Regions from separate parts of the Lentzea sp. NPDC036949 genome, predicted to be linked through region 3. Evidence: riboswitches for the same ligand, from Rfam matches in the RefSeq annotation. Region 3 holds a riboswitch; each other region holds the start of a gene.
What was found. A riboswitch is a leader RNA that binds a small molecule or an ion and turns the genes downstream of it on or off. The one in region 3 is predicted to bind S-adenosylmethionine.
Positions count from the first base shown of each region.

Region 1: it holds a riboswitch for S-adenosylmethionine, as region 3 does, so the genes downstream of both, thrC (threonine synthase) here and ACZ7CD_RS13990 (methionine ABC transporter ATP-binding protein) in region 3, are expected to answer to the same signal.
Region 2: it holds a riboswitch for S-adenosylmethionine, as region 3 does, so the genes downstream of both, ACZ7CD_RS11400 (aminotransferase class V-fold PLP-dependent enzyme) here and ACZ7CD_RS13990 (methionine ABC transporter ATP-binding protein) in region 3, are expected to answer to the same signal.

Region 1 covers NZ_JBVJRA010000013.1:250,774-255,145, reverse strand. Annotated here, with positions in the region: gene rpsT (30S ribosomal protein S20) at 153-419, shown strand; gene holA (DNA polymerase III subunit delta) at 621-1,598, opposite strand; SAM riboswitch class I at 1,677-1,796, shown strand; gene thrC (threonine synthase) at 1,808-3,064, shown strand; gene ACZ7CD_RS31895 (DNA internalization-related competence protein ComEC/Rec2) at 3,144-4,372, opposite strand, start outside.
Region 2 covers NZ_JBVJRA010000003.1:405,928-410,299, reverse strand. Annotated here, with positions in the region: gene ACZ7CD_RS11410 (RluA family pseudouridine synthase) at 1-381, opposite strand, end outside; gene lspA (signal peptidase II) at 423-1,142, opposite strand; gene ACZ7CD_RS11400 (aminotransferase class V-fold PLP-dependent enzyme) at 1,166-2,497, opposite strand; SAM riboswitch class IV at 2,532-2,646, opposite strand; gene ACZ7CD_RS11395 (potassium/proton antiporter) at 2,719-4,197, opposite strand; gene ACZ7CD_RS11390 (M28 family metallopeptidase) at 4,331-4,372, shown strand, end outside.
Region 3 covers NZ_JBVJRA010000004.1:323,673-328,044, forward strand. Annotated here, with positions in the region: gene ACZ7CD_RS13980 (MetQ/NlpA family ABC transporter substrate-binding protein) at 1-744, opposite strand, end outside; gene ACZ7CD_RS13985 (methionine ABC transporter permease) at 773-1,456, opposite strand; gene ACZ7CD_RS13990 (methionine ABC transporter ATP-binding protein) at 1,453-2,451, opposite strand; SAM riboswitch class I at 2,670-2,763, opposite strand; gene rsmA (16S rRNA (adenine(1518)-N(6)/adenine(1519)-N(6))-dimethyltransferase RsmA) at 2,852-3,673, opposite strand; gene ACZ7CD_RS14000 (transglycosylase family protein) at 3,865-4,372, opposite strand, start outside.

The DNA of each region.
Region 1 (4,372 bases), on a different contig from region 3:
CCGAGAAGGCCGGGTTCACGGTGCGCTGAGCTGGCCTGATATCCTTCGTCGTCGTGAACGCGCGGCGCTCCGCCGTGGAGGAGAGCCGGCTCTCGCCGGTGCCGACCAAGCGCGTCACGAACTCCGGTTTCGACACAGAAGGGTGATGTCGCATGGCGAACATCAAGTCCCAGCTCAAGCGGATCAAGACCAACGAGAAGGCGCGCCTGCGCAACAAGTCGGTCAAGTCGTCCCTCAAGACGGCCATCCGCAAGTTCCGCGAGGCTGCCGAGGCCGGTGACAAGGCGAAGGCCCTGGAGCTGCTGCAGGACGCGTCCCGCAAGCTCGACAAGGCCGCCACCAAGGGCGTCATCCACGCCAACCAGGCCGCCAACAAGAAGTCGGCGATGGCGCTGCGCGCGAACCAGCTCGAGGGCTGATTCCACTCACCTCAGAGCCGTCGGGAAGGGCTCGCTCCTCGTGGAGCGGGCCCTTTTCGCTGTTCTGGTGGGGATGAGGGCCATGGAGTCGCTCCACGCATTCACCTCATTGGGCTTCACGACGCGCCGCTCCGTGCGGAAGCTGGCGCGGCACGGTCAATTCCGGTGCGTGGACGGTTCCGCGGGAACGCCGCGAGGGTGCTACCGGCGGCCGTGTGCCGCCACGATCCGCAGCACGGCGCGCTCCAGCGCGTAGTCGGCGTCGGCCGCCACGCCCTTCACGTCGGCGTTGAGCCCCGCGACCACCTGCATCGCGTCCGCGAGACCGGCCTGCTCCCAGCCGCGGGCCTGCGCCTGGGCTTTCTTGATCTTCCACGGCGGCATGCCGAGCGGACCGGCCAGGCTGAACGGGTCGGCCCGGCCCACCGCGGAGACGCGTGCGACCGTGCGCACCGCGTCCGCCAGCGCGTCGGCGACCAGCACGTGCGGCACACCGAGCTGCATGGCCCACCGCAACGACTCCATCGCGCCCGCACGGTCACCGGTGACGGCCTTCTCCGCGACGGCGAACCCGGTCACCTCGGCCTTGCCCTGGTGGTAGCGGCGGATCTCCTCGACCGTCACCTTGCCGTCGGTGTCCGACACCAGCTGCGAGGCCGCCGCGGCGAGCTCGCGCAGGTTCGTGCCCACGGCGTCGATGAGCGTCGCGACCGCCTCGGGGTCGATCTTGCCGCCTGCCTGCCGCACCTCGTTGCGCACGAACGCCTCGCGCTCGGCCGACTTGGTGACCTTGCCGCACTCGGTGACCGCCGCGCCGGCCTTCTTCAGCTGGCCGGGCAGGTCCTTGGCCGCCTTGCTGCGGCCGCCACCGGTGTGCACGACGACGAGCGTCACCCCGTCCGCGGGCGCCTTGAGGTAGGAGAGCACCGTGTCGGCGATCTCCTTGCTGATGTCCTGCGCGTTCTGCAGGACGATCACCCGGCCCTCGGCGAACAGCGACGGGCTCACCAGCTCGGCGAGCTCCGGCGGCGTGAGATCGCTCACCTGAACGCGGGTCAGGTCGGCCGACGCGTCGACCGCGCGCGCGGCCTCGAGTGCCGCCCGAACTGCGCGTTCGACCAGCAACTCCTCCTCGCCGACGACGAGGTGCAGTGACTCCGGTGCGCTCACGCTCCGCATCCTCCCACGTCCCGAATCGTGGACGTTTGTGGCCGAGCGGCGGAGACGTGCCGTACGTTGGTGGCCACAACTGAACACCGCTCATCCAGAGGGGCAGAGGGACCGGCCCGAAGAAGCCCCGGCAACCGGCGTCAGCGCTATGCGCAGACGATCACGGTGCCAATTCCGACCCGTTCGATTTCGCGGGAAAGATGAGGAGATACCTCGCGATGACTGCTGTCACTGTGCCCACGAGCACCAAGTTCGACCTCGGCCCCGCCCGCGCGCTGCTGTGCCGTGAGTGCGGAAATGAGACCCCTCTCGCTCCGGAATACGCCTGTCTCGAGTGTTTCGGGCCGCTGGAAGTGGCCTACGACTTCGGCAAGGTGCGGCGCGAGGACATCGAGGCCGGCCCCCGCTCGATCTGGCGCTACCGCGGCCTTCTGCCCGTTCCGTCCACTGTGGAACAGCACCCGAACACCGACCCCGGCGGCACCCGCCTGGTCGAGGCCGACCGCCTCGCGAAGGCGCTGGGCGTACGCAAGGTCTGGGTGAAGGACGACACCGGCAACCCCACCCACTCCTTCAAGGACCGCGTGGTCGGCGTGGCACTGGCCGCCGCCCGCGAGCTCGGCTTCAAGGTCCTGGCCTGCCCCTCCACCGGCAACCTCGCCAACGCCGTCGCCGCGGCCGCCGCCCGCGCCGGCTGGGAGTCCGTCGTACTGGTCCCCTCCTCCCTGGAACGCGCCAAGATCCTCATGAGCGCCGTCTACGAGGGCGCCCTGATCGCCGTCGACGGCAACTACGACGACGTCAACCGCCTCGCCCAAGAGCTCGCCGCCGAACACGAGGACTGGGCGTTCGTGAACGTCAACGTCCGCCCGTACTACGCGGAGGGCTCCAAGACCCTCGGCTACGAGGTCGCCGAGCAGCTCGGCTGGCGCCTGCCCGACCAGATCGTCGTGCCGGTCGCCTCCGGCTCCCAGCTCACCAAGATCGACAAGGCCTTCCGCGAGCTCGGCCAGCTCGACCTCGTCGAGGCCTCCCCGTACCGCGTGTTCGGCGCCCAGGCCACCGGCTGCTCGCCCGTGTCCACCGCCTTCAAGGACGGCCACGACGTCATCCGCCCGGTCCGCCCCGACACCATCGCCCGCTCGCTGGCGATCGGTGCCCCCGCCGACGGCCCGTACGTGCTCGACACGGTCCGCCGCACCAACGGCGCCATCGAGGACGTGACCGACGAAGAGGTCGTCGAGGGCATCAAGCTCCTCGCCCGCACCGAGGGCATCTTCGCCGAGACCGCCGGCGGCGTGACCGTGGCGACGGCGAAGAAGCTGATCGAGACGGGCCAGCTCGACCCCGACGGCGAGACCGTCCTGCTGATCACCGGTGACGGCCTCAAGACCCTCGACGCCCTCGGCGACACGATCGGCCCGCGCGCCACTGTGCCGCCGTCGGCCGAGGCCGTGCTCAAGGCACTGGGCTAGGTCGTTCGTTCAGCAGATCACCTCCTCCCGGTCCGGGGACGTCCGCGTCCCCGGACCGCGTCGTTTCACGCGGTGAGCGTCAGAGGGTGATCGCGGCCGACTTCGTCCAGCCCGTGCGCGGGAAGCGGCGCAGCTCGTCGCGAACGTGCGGGCCGACCGGTTCCACCTCGGCGCGCCAGGCCACGATCCGTTGCGGCCACGGGGCTTCTGCTTTGAGGGCGTTGTAGTGGTACTCGTGCCAGACGTCCGGGGCGATGCGCATGCCGTCGTCGAACACGTGCTCGGCGACGAGGTCGTAGGCGGCGTCCGCGTCGGCGGCCTCCGTGGGTGGCAGCACGTGCGTGGCGCGGGCGCGGTAGGTGATGGCGCGGCTGCCGTCCTCCAGTGTTTCGCAGAGGTAGTAGGCGAAGTCGGGCTTCAGTTCGTCGTGCGGCCACTGGGTGGCGGGGTAACCGGGCTGCCACATCGCCCAGGCGAAACCGGGCGTGCCGCCGGGAATCGGGTAGCGCGCGTTGTGGAGCCTGATCCAGACCTGGTCCATCTTCCTTCTCCTTTTCCTTCGTACGACTCGGCTTCCGGGCAGCACCGCCAGGTCGCCGTCCTTGTCCGTGCGCAACACCAGGGCGCCACCCGCCCGCAGCGCGTCGATCACCTGCGGGCTCGGGTGCCCGTAGCGGTTGCCGGTGCCGACGCTCACCAGTGCGACCCGCGGTCGCACGCGTTCCAGGAACGCGGGCAACGAGGAACGTGAGCCGTGGTGGGGCACCTTGAGCACCTCGGCCCCCAGGTCCCGCTCCCCCAGCAACGCGGCCTGGCCGGCCAGTTCGACGTCACCGGTGAGCAGCACCCGGCCCGCGGGTGTGGTGGCCCGCAGTACGAGCGAGTAGTCGTTCACGACCGTGTTCGTCTCCGCGACGACCGGTTGCCGCCGCGGGCCCAGCACCTCCAGTTCCAGTCCTGGCCAGGCGAACCGCTCGCCCGCCTTCGGTTCCAGCACCCGCACGCCGTTCGCGCGCGCCTGCTCGTTGACCTCCTTCCACGCCCACGCCGGCTCCTTGAGCGGTCCCACCGCCACCGCGCCCACCGCACGCCCGGCGAGCACCGCCTGCAGGCCGCCGATGTGGTCGGCGTGCAGGTGCGACAGCACGATCAGCGGAATCCGCGTGATCCCCAACGTCCTCAGGCACCGGTCGATCGCGCCGGGGTCGGGCCCGGTGTCGACCACGACCGCGCGGTCGGCCTCCGCGGTGGCCAGCACGAGCGCGTCGCCCTGGCCGACGTCGCAGCTCACGACCTTCCAGCCGGCCG
Region 2 (4,372 bases), on a different contig from region 3:
ACCGACGTCGAGGCGGTGCACGACGCCCTGGCGCTCCGCGGCACCCGAGGTCGCGACCCGGTGACCGGCGGCGGCGAGACCGCCCACGACGGTCGGGCCGGTCCAGCCCGGCGAGGGGTGCACGGCCACGCCGACGGGCTTGTCCACGACGATGATGTCGTCGTCCTCGTGGATCACGACCAGGCCCTCGACCGGGATGGCCTGCACGGTCACCGGCTGCGGCGGGGCCGGCAGGGTGATCTCCAGCATCGCGCCGGCCGTGAGCCGGTCGGACTTGCCCACGACCCGGCCGTCGATCAGCACGTCGTCGGCGTCGGCGATGGCGGCCACCGCGGTGCGGGACAGGCCCAGCAGCTTCGCGAGGCCCGCGTCGACGCGCATGCCGTCCAGACCGTCGGGAATGGGCAGCGTTCGGTATCCGCTCACGCGTCGATCTTCTCCTTGTGAACCGTCCCGTCGTAGTCGTGCTGCAGCAGCGCCAAGACGATGATCGTCGCGCCACCGCAGACGATCGCCATGTCGGCGACGTTGAACACCGGCCACACCTGGCCGAACGGGTCGAACAACGACAGGAAGTCCACCACGTGGCCGCGCATCGGGCCGGGCGCGCGGAACAGCCGGTCGGCGAGGTTGCCGACGGCGCCGCCGAGCACCAGCCCGAGACCGACCGCCCAGGGCGTCGAGCGCAGGTCGCGCGCGATCCAGGTGATGAACCCGACGACCCCGAACGCGATCAGCGCGAGGATCCACGTCCACCCCTCGGCCAGCCCGAAGGCGGCACCGGGATTGCGGACGAACGTCAGGTGCAGCAGCCCGCCGAACAGCTGGATCGGCTCTGACCGCTCCAGGAACGCCACGGAGAGGACTTTCGTGAGGACGTCCAGCGCCAGCACACCGGCGGCCAGCACCGCGAGGTAGGTGGTCCGCGGCTCCGGCAGCGAGCCGGTGATCGAGAACTCGGGTTCGGCGTCCGGCTCGGAGACCGTCAGCGCCCGCTCGGGCTGCTCGGTCTCGCGCCGGTCCTCGGCCTCGGCGGTCACCACAGGCGCGACCTGCGGTTCCGCGACCGGTTCCGGCGCGCTGGGCTGCTCCTCGGCAGTCTCGTCAGCGGCCTTCGCCGGGGCCTTGGACTCGTCACTCACCAGGTCATTGTCCACTACCTGGACTACGCGAGGAACGGCGGCAGGGTTCGGCTGTCGTCCTCGGCCACCCAGCGGCCGTCGCGCTGCGCGTAGGTCCACTTCGGACCTTCGGTGACGAGAGTGCGCAGCGCGGCCACCAAACGGTCCACGTGCTCGGCCGTCGTCCCGAGACCGATCGACGCGCGCACGGCGCGGTCTTCGTGCGAACCGGCCTTCTTCACCAGACGTCCCACGACCACATGGGCGCAGAACGCGCCGTCACGCACGCCGACGCCGTACTCGGCCGACAGCGCCGCCGCGAGGAAGCCCGCGTCGAAGCCGGGGACCGTGAAGCTCACGACGCCCACGCGGTCGACGTCGGTGAGGATCGAGAGCTCGCGCAGGCCGGGGATGGCGCGCAGGCCGTCCCGCAGCCGCTGCAGCAGCTCCTGCTCGTGCGCGATCGTCTGCTCCCAGTGCCGCGACAGGATCTCGCAGGCCGCGGCCAGCGCGTGCACGCCGATGACGTTCGGGCTGCCCGCCTCGTGCCGCTCCGGCACCGCGGACCACGCGACGCCGAGCCGGTCGCCGTGGTCGGTCACCTTCGCCGTGGCGCCGCCGCCCACCAGGTAGGGCTGGGCCTGCTGCAACCAGTCGGACCGGCCGACGAGCACACCGGCGCCGAACGGCGCGTAGATCTTGTGGCCGGAGAACGCCAGGTAGTCCACGCCCAGCTCACGGGCGTCGATCGGGCGGTGCGGGGCGAGCTGCGCGGCGTCGAGCGCGATGCGGGCGCCGTGCCTGCGGGCGACCTTCGCGAGCTCGGCGACCGGCCACAGCTCCCCCGTGACGTTGGACGCCCCGGTGACGATCACGAGCCGAGGACCGACCGGGGCGGCGGCCAACGCCCGGTCCAGCGCGACGAGTGCCGCGCCGGACGAGGAAGGAGTGGAGATGCGCTGCACGTTCGGCCCGCGCCAGGGCAGCAGCGCGGCGTGGTGCTCGCTGTCGAACAGCACGACCGCGGTGCCCTTGGGCACGCTGCGGGCCAGCAGGTTCAGCGCGTCAGTGGTGTTGCGGGTGAAGACGACGGCATCGGTGGAGCGGGCGCCCACGAACCGCCGGACGCGGTCACGCGCCTGCTCGTAGACGCGGGTCGACACCTGGGAGGCGAAGCCGGCGCCGCGGTGCACGCTCGCGTACCAGGGCAGCAGCTCGTCGACGGCGTCGCGCACCTCCCGCAGGCAGGGGGCGGAGGCGGCGTGGTCGAGGTTGGCGTAGGTGACGCGCTCTCCGGTCACCAGCGGGACGCGCAGGTCGGAACCGACGACGGCGGGAACCTTGGTGGTGGTGTCCGGGGTGATCGCGAGCGTCATCGAGCTGCCTCCTGGGCCGGGGGGCCTTCTCGGAGGCCCGCGCTTGACCGGCGCCCTGCGCGCCGGACCAGGTCCTCACCAAGGGCACCCCACCGCGGTTGGAGGGTTGCCGGCCAGCAAGCTTGGGCTTGACGCTGGCTCTCATGACCTGCCGACGACGTTAGCGGGCGCGTCACGATCCGTCGACACCTGATCACATCGTGAGAAGCGTCGGGGACCGACTATTCGCCGGTCTCGCCCTTCCACCGCGCGTAACGACCGGCCCGGTCCACGGCGCGAACCCGCCGTTCGGTGGCGTCGCGCGCCTCTTCTGTGGTCACGATGAGCAACTGGTCGCCGGTCTGCAGCCGGGTCGTCGGAAGTGGCGTGAAGCTCTTGCCCGAGCGCACCACGAGGCTCACCGTGGCGCCGGTGGGCATGCGCAGCTCGGTCATGTAGACGCCGTGCAGCTTCGACCCGCGCTGGATGTGCACCTGCAGCAGCTCGGCGCCGAGCTCGTCCAGCGGCGAGGAGTCGACCTGGACCTCCTGCGGCTCGCTCGCGTTGACCAGCCCGAGCCGCCGCGCGAGGAACGGCAGCGTCGTGCCCTGCACCACCGTGAGGACGATGACCAGCAGGAACACCGCGTCGACCAGCTCGCGCGCACCCTCGACGCCCTGGATGAGCGGGATCAGCGCGAACACGATCGGCACCGCGCCGCGCAGCCCCGACCAGGAGAGGAACGCCTGTTCCCGCCACGGCACCTTGAACGGCAGCAACGACAGCACCACCGACAGCGGGCGCGCCACGAACGTGAGCACCACGCCCGCGATCAGCGCGGGCACCAGCACGTCGAGCAGCCGGGACGGCGAGGCGTAGAGGCCGAGCAGGACGAACAGGCCGATCTGGGCCAGCCAGCCGAGCCCCTCGGCGAACGACAGGGTGTCGGCGCGGTGCGGCAGCCGGGCGTTGCCCAGGACCAGCGCGGCGACGTAGGTGGCGAGGAAACCGGACGCGTGCGCCAGGTCGCCCGCGGTGTAGGCGATCACGCAGACGGCGACGGTGGCGAGCGGGTAGAGGCCGGTGGCGGGCAGGGCCGCGTGCCGCAGTCCCGTGCCGCCCAGCCAGCCGAGCGCGACGCCGATCAGCGCGCCCGCTCCCAGCTCGTAGAGCACCAGCAGCGGTGCCGTCCACGAGATCTGGTCGGACGAGGCGAGCAGCACGACCGCGATGTAGACGGGCGCGTCGTTGAGGCCGGACTCCAGCTCGAGCGCGCCGGTGAGCCGTGCCCCCACCCCCAGCGACCGCAGGACGCTGAACACGGCCGCCGCGTCCGTGGACGACAGCACCGCGCCCCACAGCAGCGCCATCCGCCAGTCGAGACCCAGCAGGTGGTGCAGCGCGGTTCCGGTGATGGCGACGCTCACCGCAACGGCCACTGTGGACAGTGCGACGCCCAGCCACAGCGAGGTCTTGACCGCGTGCCACCGGGTCGTCAGGCCGCCCTCGGTCAGGATCAGCACCAGCGCCGCGATCCCGAGGGACTGGGTGAGGCCGGCGTCTTCGAAGTCGATGCCGAGCACCGACTCGCCCAGGAGCACGCCGATGCCCAGGTACAGCAGGAGTGAGGGCAGCCCGAGGCGGATCGACACCCGGACCGCGATCACGGAGATCAGCAGGACCGCGGCACCGACGCCCAGGACAACCGTGACATCACCCACCCGGACCATTCTGGTTGATCACCACCGAGTTGAACTAATCCGACGCGAAACCGACCTTCGCCCCTAGCGCGGCTCATGCACGGCAGAGCATGTTGATCAGTGGCTCAATCCCTACCCTGCACGGAGTTGAACCATGAGGATCCTGATCGCGCTGGCGGCCGCCCTGACGGTGGCC
Region 3 (4,372 bases):
CGACGCCAGCAGCTCGGCGAGGTCCCTGATCCGCTTGTCGTCCTTGAGCTCGCTGCGGGTGACGAGGCCGTTGGCGTTGGGGTTGCCCTCGGCCTTCTCCAGCACCAGCGCGTCGGTGGCGGGCTTGAGCTGCGCGTCGATGGCGTAGTTGCCGTTGATCACCGCGGCGTCGGTGTCCTCCAGCGAGCGCGGCAGCTGGGCCGCCTCCAGGGGCACGAACTGCAGGTTCTTCGGGTTCTCCGCGACGTCGCGGACGGTCGGCTGGTCCACGGCCTTGAGCTTGATCAGGCCGTTGGCCTCCAGCAGCTTCAGGCCGCGGGCCTCGTTGGTGGCGTCGTTGGCGACCGCGACCTTGGCGTTCTGCGGCAGCTCGTCGACCTTCTTGACCTTCTTGGAGTACAGGCCCAGCGGCTCGACGTGCACGCCCTCGACCCACTCGACCTTCGCGCCGCTCTCCTTCGTGAACGTCGCCAGGTACGGGACGGTCTGGAAGTAGTTGGCGTCGAGCGAGCCGTCGACCAGTGCCGTGTTCGGCTGGACGTAGTCGGTGAACTCGACGACCTCGATCTTCAGGCCCTTGGACGCCGCGAGGTTGTCGGCGACGTACTTGAGGATCTGCGCGTGCGGGACCGGCGAGACGCCGACCTTCAGCGTGTCCGAAGCGGACGAACCACCGGACGAGCAGGCGGACAGAGCGGTCAAACCGGTCAAAGCGGCAGCGATGAGGGCAGCACGAATGCGCATGACGTTCCTTTTGAGAATTGCTACTGGGTCAGACGGAGGCGTGCCGGCGTCGGTCCGACGCACGGGCGGCACGGGTGAAGCCGAACTGGATCACGGTGGTGAGCACGGCGAGCCACGCCACGGTGCTCCACAGGATCCGGTCGTTGAAGCGCTGGTAGCCCTCGCGGATGGCCAGGTCGCCGAGGCCACCGCCGCCGATCACGCCCGCCATGGCCGAGTAGCCGATGAGGGCGATGACCGTGACGCCGATGGCGTTGATGAGCGCCGGCAACGACTCGCGGATGAGCACGCTGCGCACGATCCTGAGCGTCGAGGCACCGGTCGTGATCGCGGCCTCGACCACGGTCACGTGCACCTCGGACAGGATGTTCTGCACGAGCCGCCCGACGAATGGGATCGCTCCCACGGCCAGCGGCACGATGACCGCCGTGCTGCCGATGGACCCGCCGACGATCAGGCGGGTCACGGACGTGAGGGCGACGAGCAGCACGATGAACGGCATCGAGCGGCCCAGGTCGGTGACGAAGCTGAGGGCCCTGTGCACCGCGGCGTTCGGCCGCAGCCCGCCCTTGGCGGTGAGCTGCAGCCAGACCCCGACGGGAACTCCGAGAACTGTGGCGATCACGGTGGAGACGCCGACCATGTACAGCGTCTCCCCGGTGGCCTCGACGAGGTAGCTCACCACGTCGGACCAGGGTGTTGCAGACCTCACGCAGCTACTCCCTGCGGCCCCTTCAGGGACCTCTGAACCGCGCCGCCGGCCTCACCGATCCACTCCAGCGCCGAGTCGGACCGCTCGCCGTTCAGGCCGAGGCGGAACCGCGCGACGGGGGTCTCGCCGAGGCGGGTGAGCCCGCCACCGACGATGTTCAGCTCGACGCCGAACCGGTGCGCGGCCTCGGGCAGCAGCGCGCCGACCGCGGCGAACCCGACGAGCACGACGTCCGCGACGCGGTCGTAGGCGTTCTCGTTGATCGGGTTCAGGTCGACGGCGGGCAGCAGCGCGGAGCTCGTGCGGCTGGCGGCGTTGTTGACGAGGTCGAGCACCTTGCCGTGCTCGACGACCTGGCCCTGCTCCAAGACCGCGACGTCATCGCAGATCTTGCGGACCACACCCATGTCGTGCGTGACGACGAGGACGGTCACACCCAGCTCTGCGCGCGCACGGTCGAGCACCGCCAGCACGGACCCGGTGGTCTCCGGGTCGAGTGCGCTGGTGGGCTCGTCGGCCAGCAGGACGGACGGGTTCGCGGCGAGGGCGCGCGCAACGGCAATGCGCTGGCGCTGCCCACCGGAGAGCTGGTCGGGGTAGGCGGCGGCCTTGTCGGTGAGCCCGACGAGGTCCAGCAGCTCGCCCACGCGGGTGCGCCGCTGCGGTCCCGGCACGCCGGCGGACTCCAGCGGCAACGCGATGTTGCCGGCCGCGGTCCGCTGCCGCAGCAGCGAGTCCCCTTGCGGCACAACGCCGATCTGCCGACGGGCGGCACGCAGCGCCGAGCCGTCGAGCGAGGTGATGTCGGTGCCGTCGACGCGGATCGCACCCGAGTCGGGGCGCTCCAGCAGTGCGACGCAGCGGGCCAGCGTGGACTTGCCGGCGCCGCTCGGGCCGACGACGCCGAGAACGGTGCCGGCTTGGACGTCGAGGGTGACGCCGTTCAGCGCGTTGACACCCTGGAAGGACTTGGTGAGGTTTTCGACAGTGATCACTTCTGCTCCACGGCTGCGCGCGACGGCGCACGCTCCCGTTGTGCGGGGGTGCGCGGTCGAAGTTCTGCTCAGGTGTGTGCGCCACTCAGCGACCGAGTGCGCGTCAAAGGACTTTGAGAAGGCGCCTTAGACGAGGTGGCGACGACATGCAGAAGCGGTGCGACGGCACTGGTCGACGACTCGACGGCGCGTCAGCATTCGCGAGGTACCCACGTGATCCTCCATCGGTCCTGGCGTTAGCACCTGCCCGCATCCAGCGGGTGGTTGCTGCGACGTCGTAGAGCCAGGTCTCTCAGTCGCTCCGGATGGCAGTTAGCAGTCAACCGGACGGACGTTCGGTTGCGCAAGCCAGATTCGGATTCGTTCGACAGATCACACTGTTGGCCGAAGGATCGCCGGATCAGACCTCGGCGATCCGGACAAAGTCGATCACGCTCAACTGCTCGCCCCTGACCTGGGGATCGATGCCCGCTTCGGCCAGCAGTTCGTCGACGTGCGGCGTGTAGCTCTTGAGGGCGGCCCTGAGGGTCTTGCGGCGTTGCGCGAAGGCCGTGTCGACGATCTTGAACAGCTTGTTCTTATCCACTGTGGACAACAGCTTTTCGTGGCGCTGGAAGGAAACCAGCCCGGAGTCGACGTTGGGCGCGGGCCAGAAGACGTTGCGCCCGACCGACCCCGCCTTGCGCGCGTCGGCGTACCAGGCGAGCTTCACGCTGGGCACCCCGTAGACCTTGCTGCCGGGCTTCGCCGCCATCCGGTCGGCGACCTCCGCCTGGACCATGACGAGCCCCTTGCGCAGGCTCGGCAGCTCGTGCAGGAGGTGCAGCACCACGGGCACCGCGACGTTGTACGGCAGGTTGGCGACGATCGCGGTCGGTTGCACCGGCAGGTCCTCTTGGGTGACTTTCATGGCGTCCTTGAGGACCACGTGGAGCTTGCCGGCGTTGGCCGGGTCGTGCTCCTGGACCGTCTGGGGCAGCCGGTGCGCCAACGGCGGGTCGATCTCGACCGCGACCACCTCAGCGGCCGCCGGGAGGAGCGCGAGGGTCAGCGAGCCCAGGCCGGGGCCGACCTCCAGGACGACGTCCTCGTCGGTCAGACCGGCGGCGGCGACGATCTTGCGGACCGTGTTGGGGTCGTGCACGAAGTTCTGGCCCAGCTTCTTGGTCGGGCGGATGCCCAGCTCTTCGGCTAGACGGCGGACTTCGGCGGGTCCCAACAGGCTCACCGGGGCATTGTCTCAGGTCACCCACCAAAGACCTCAGGTTGCCCACCGAAGACCTCAAGTTACCCACCGAAGACCCCCGCCCCCTGCTGCGACGAGTGCACGCGGGGAGCTTTCGTACTCACCTGGAGTACGAAAGGTCCCCGCGTGCGGTCAAGCAGAGCGGAGGGATGGGTGGGGAGGCGGGGTTACGGCAGGCCGAGCTTCGCGCGGCAGCCGGGCCACGCGGAGTACGTGCCGCCACGGCCGTCGCGGAGCTTGGTGGCGATGGCGATCTGCTGTTCGCGGGTCGCCTGGTGCGGCAGGGCCGCGTAGGCGGTGCCGCCGTAGGCCGCCCAGGTGCTCGCGTTGAACTGGAGGCCGCCGTAGTAGCCGTTGCCGGTGTTGATGGCCCAGTTGCCGCCGGCCTCGCACTTGGCCAGGCGGTCCCACACCTCGCCGTCGGGGAGGGGCTTGGTGCCGACCGCGATCTTCTTCGGCTTCGGCTCCTTGGTGACCTTGCCGCCGATCTTCTCGCGGTTGATCTCCTTGCCGTTCTTCACCGTCACGCGGTAGGTGGAGATCTGCTCGCCGGCCTCGCCGGGCTCCAGGACCTTCTGCTGACCCTGGTTCAGGGTCGGGTCGTTGGTCTTCTCGACGGGCGGGGCGACCGGCTCGTTCACGTTGATGACCGTGACGCCGGTGCGGGAGATGTAG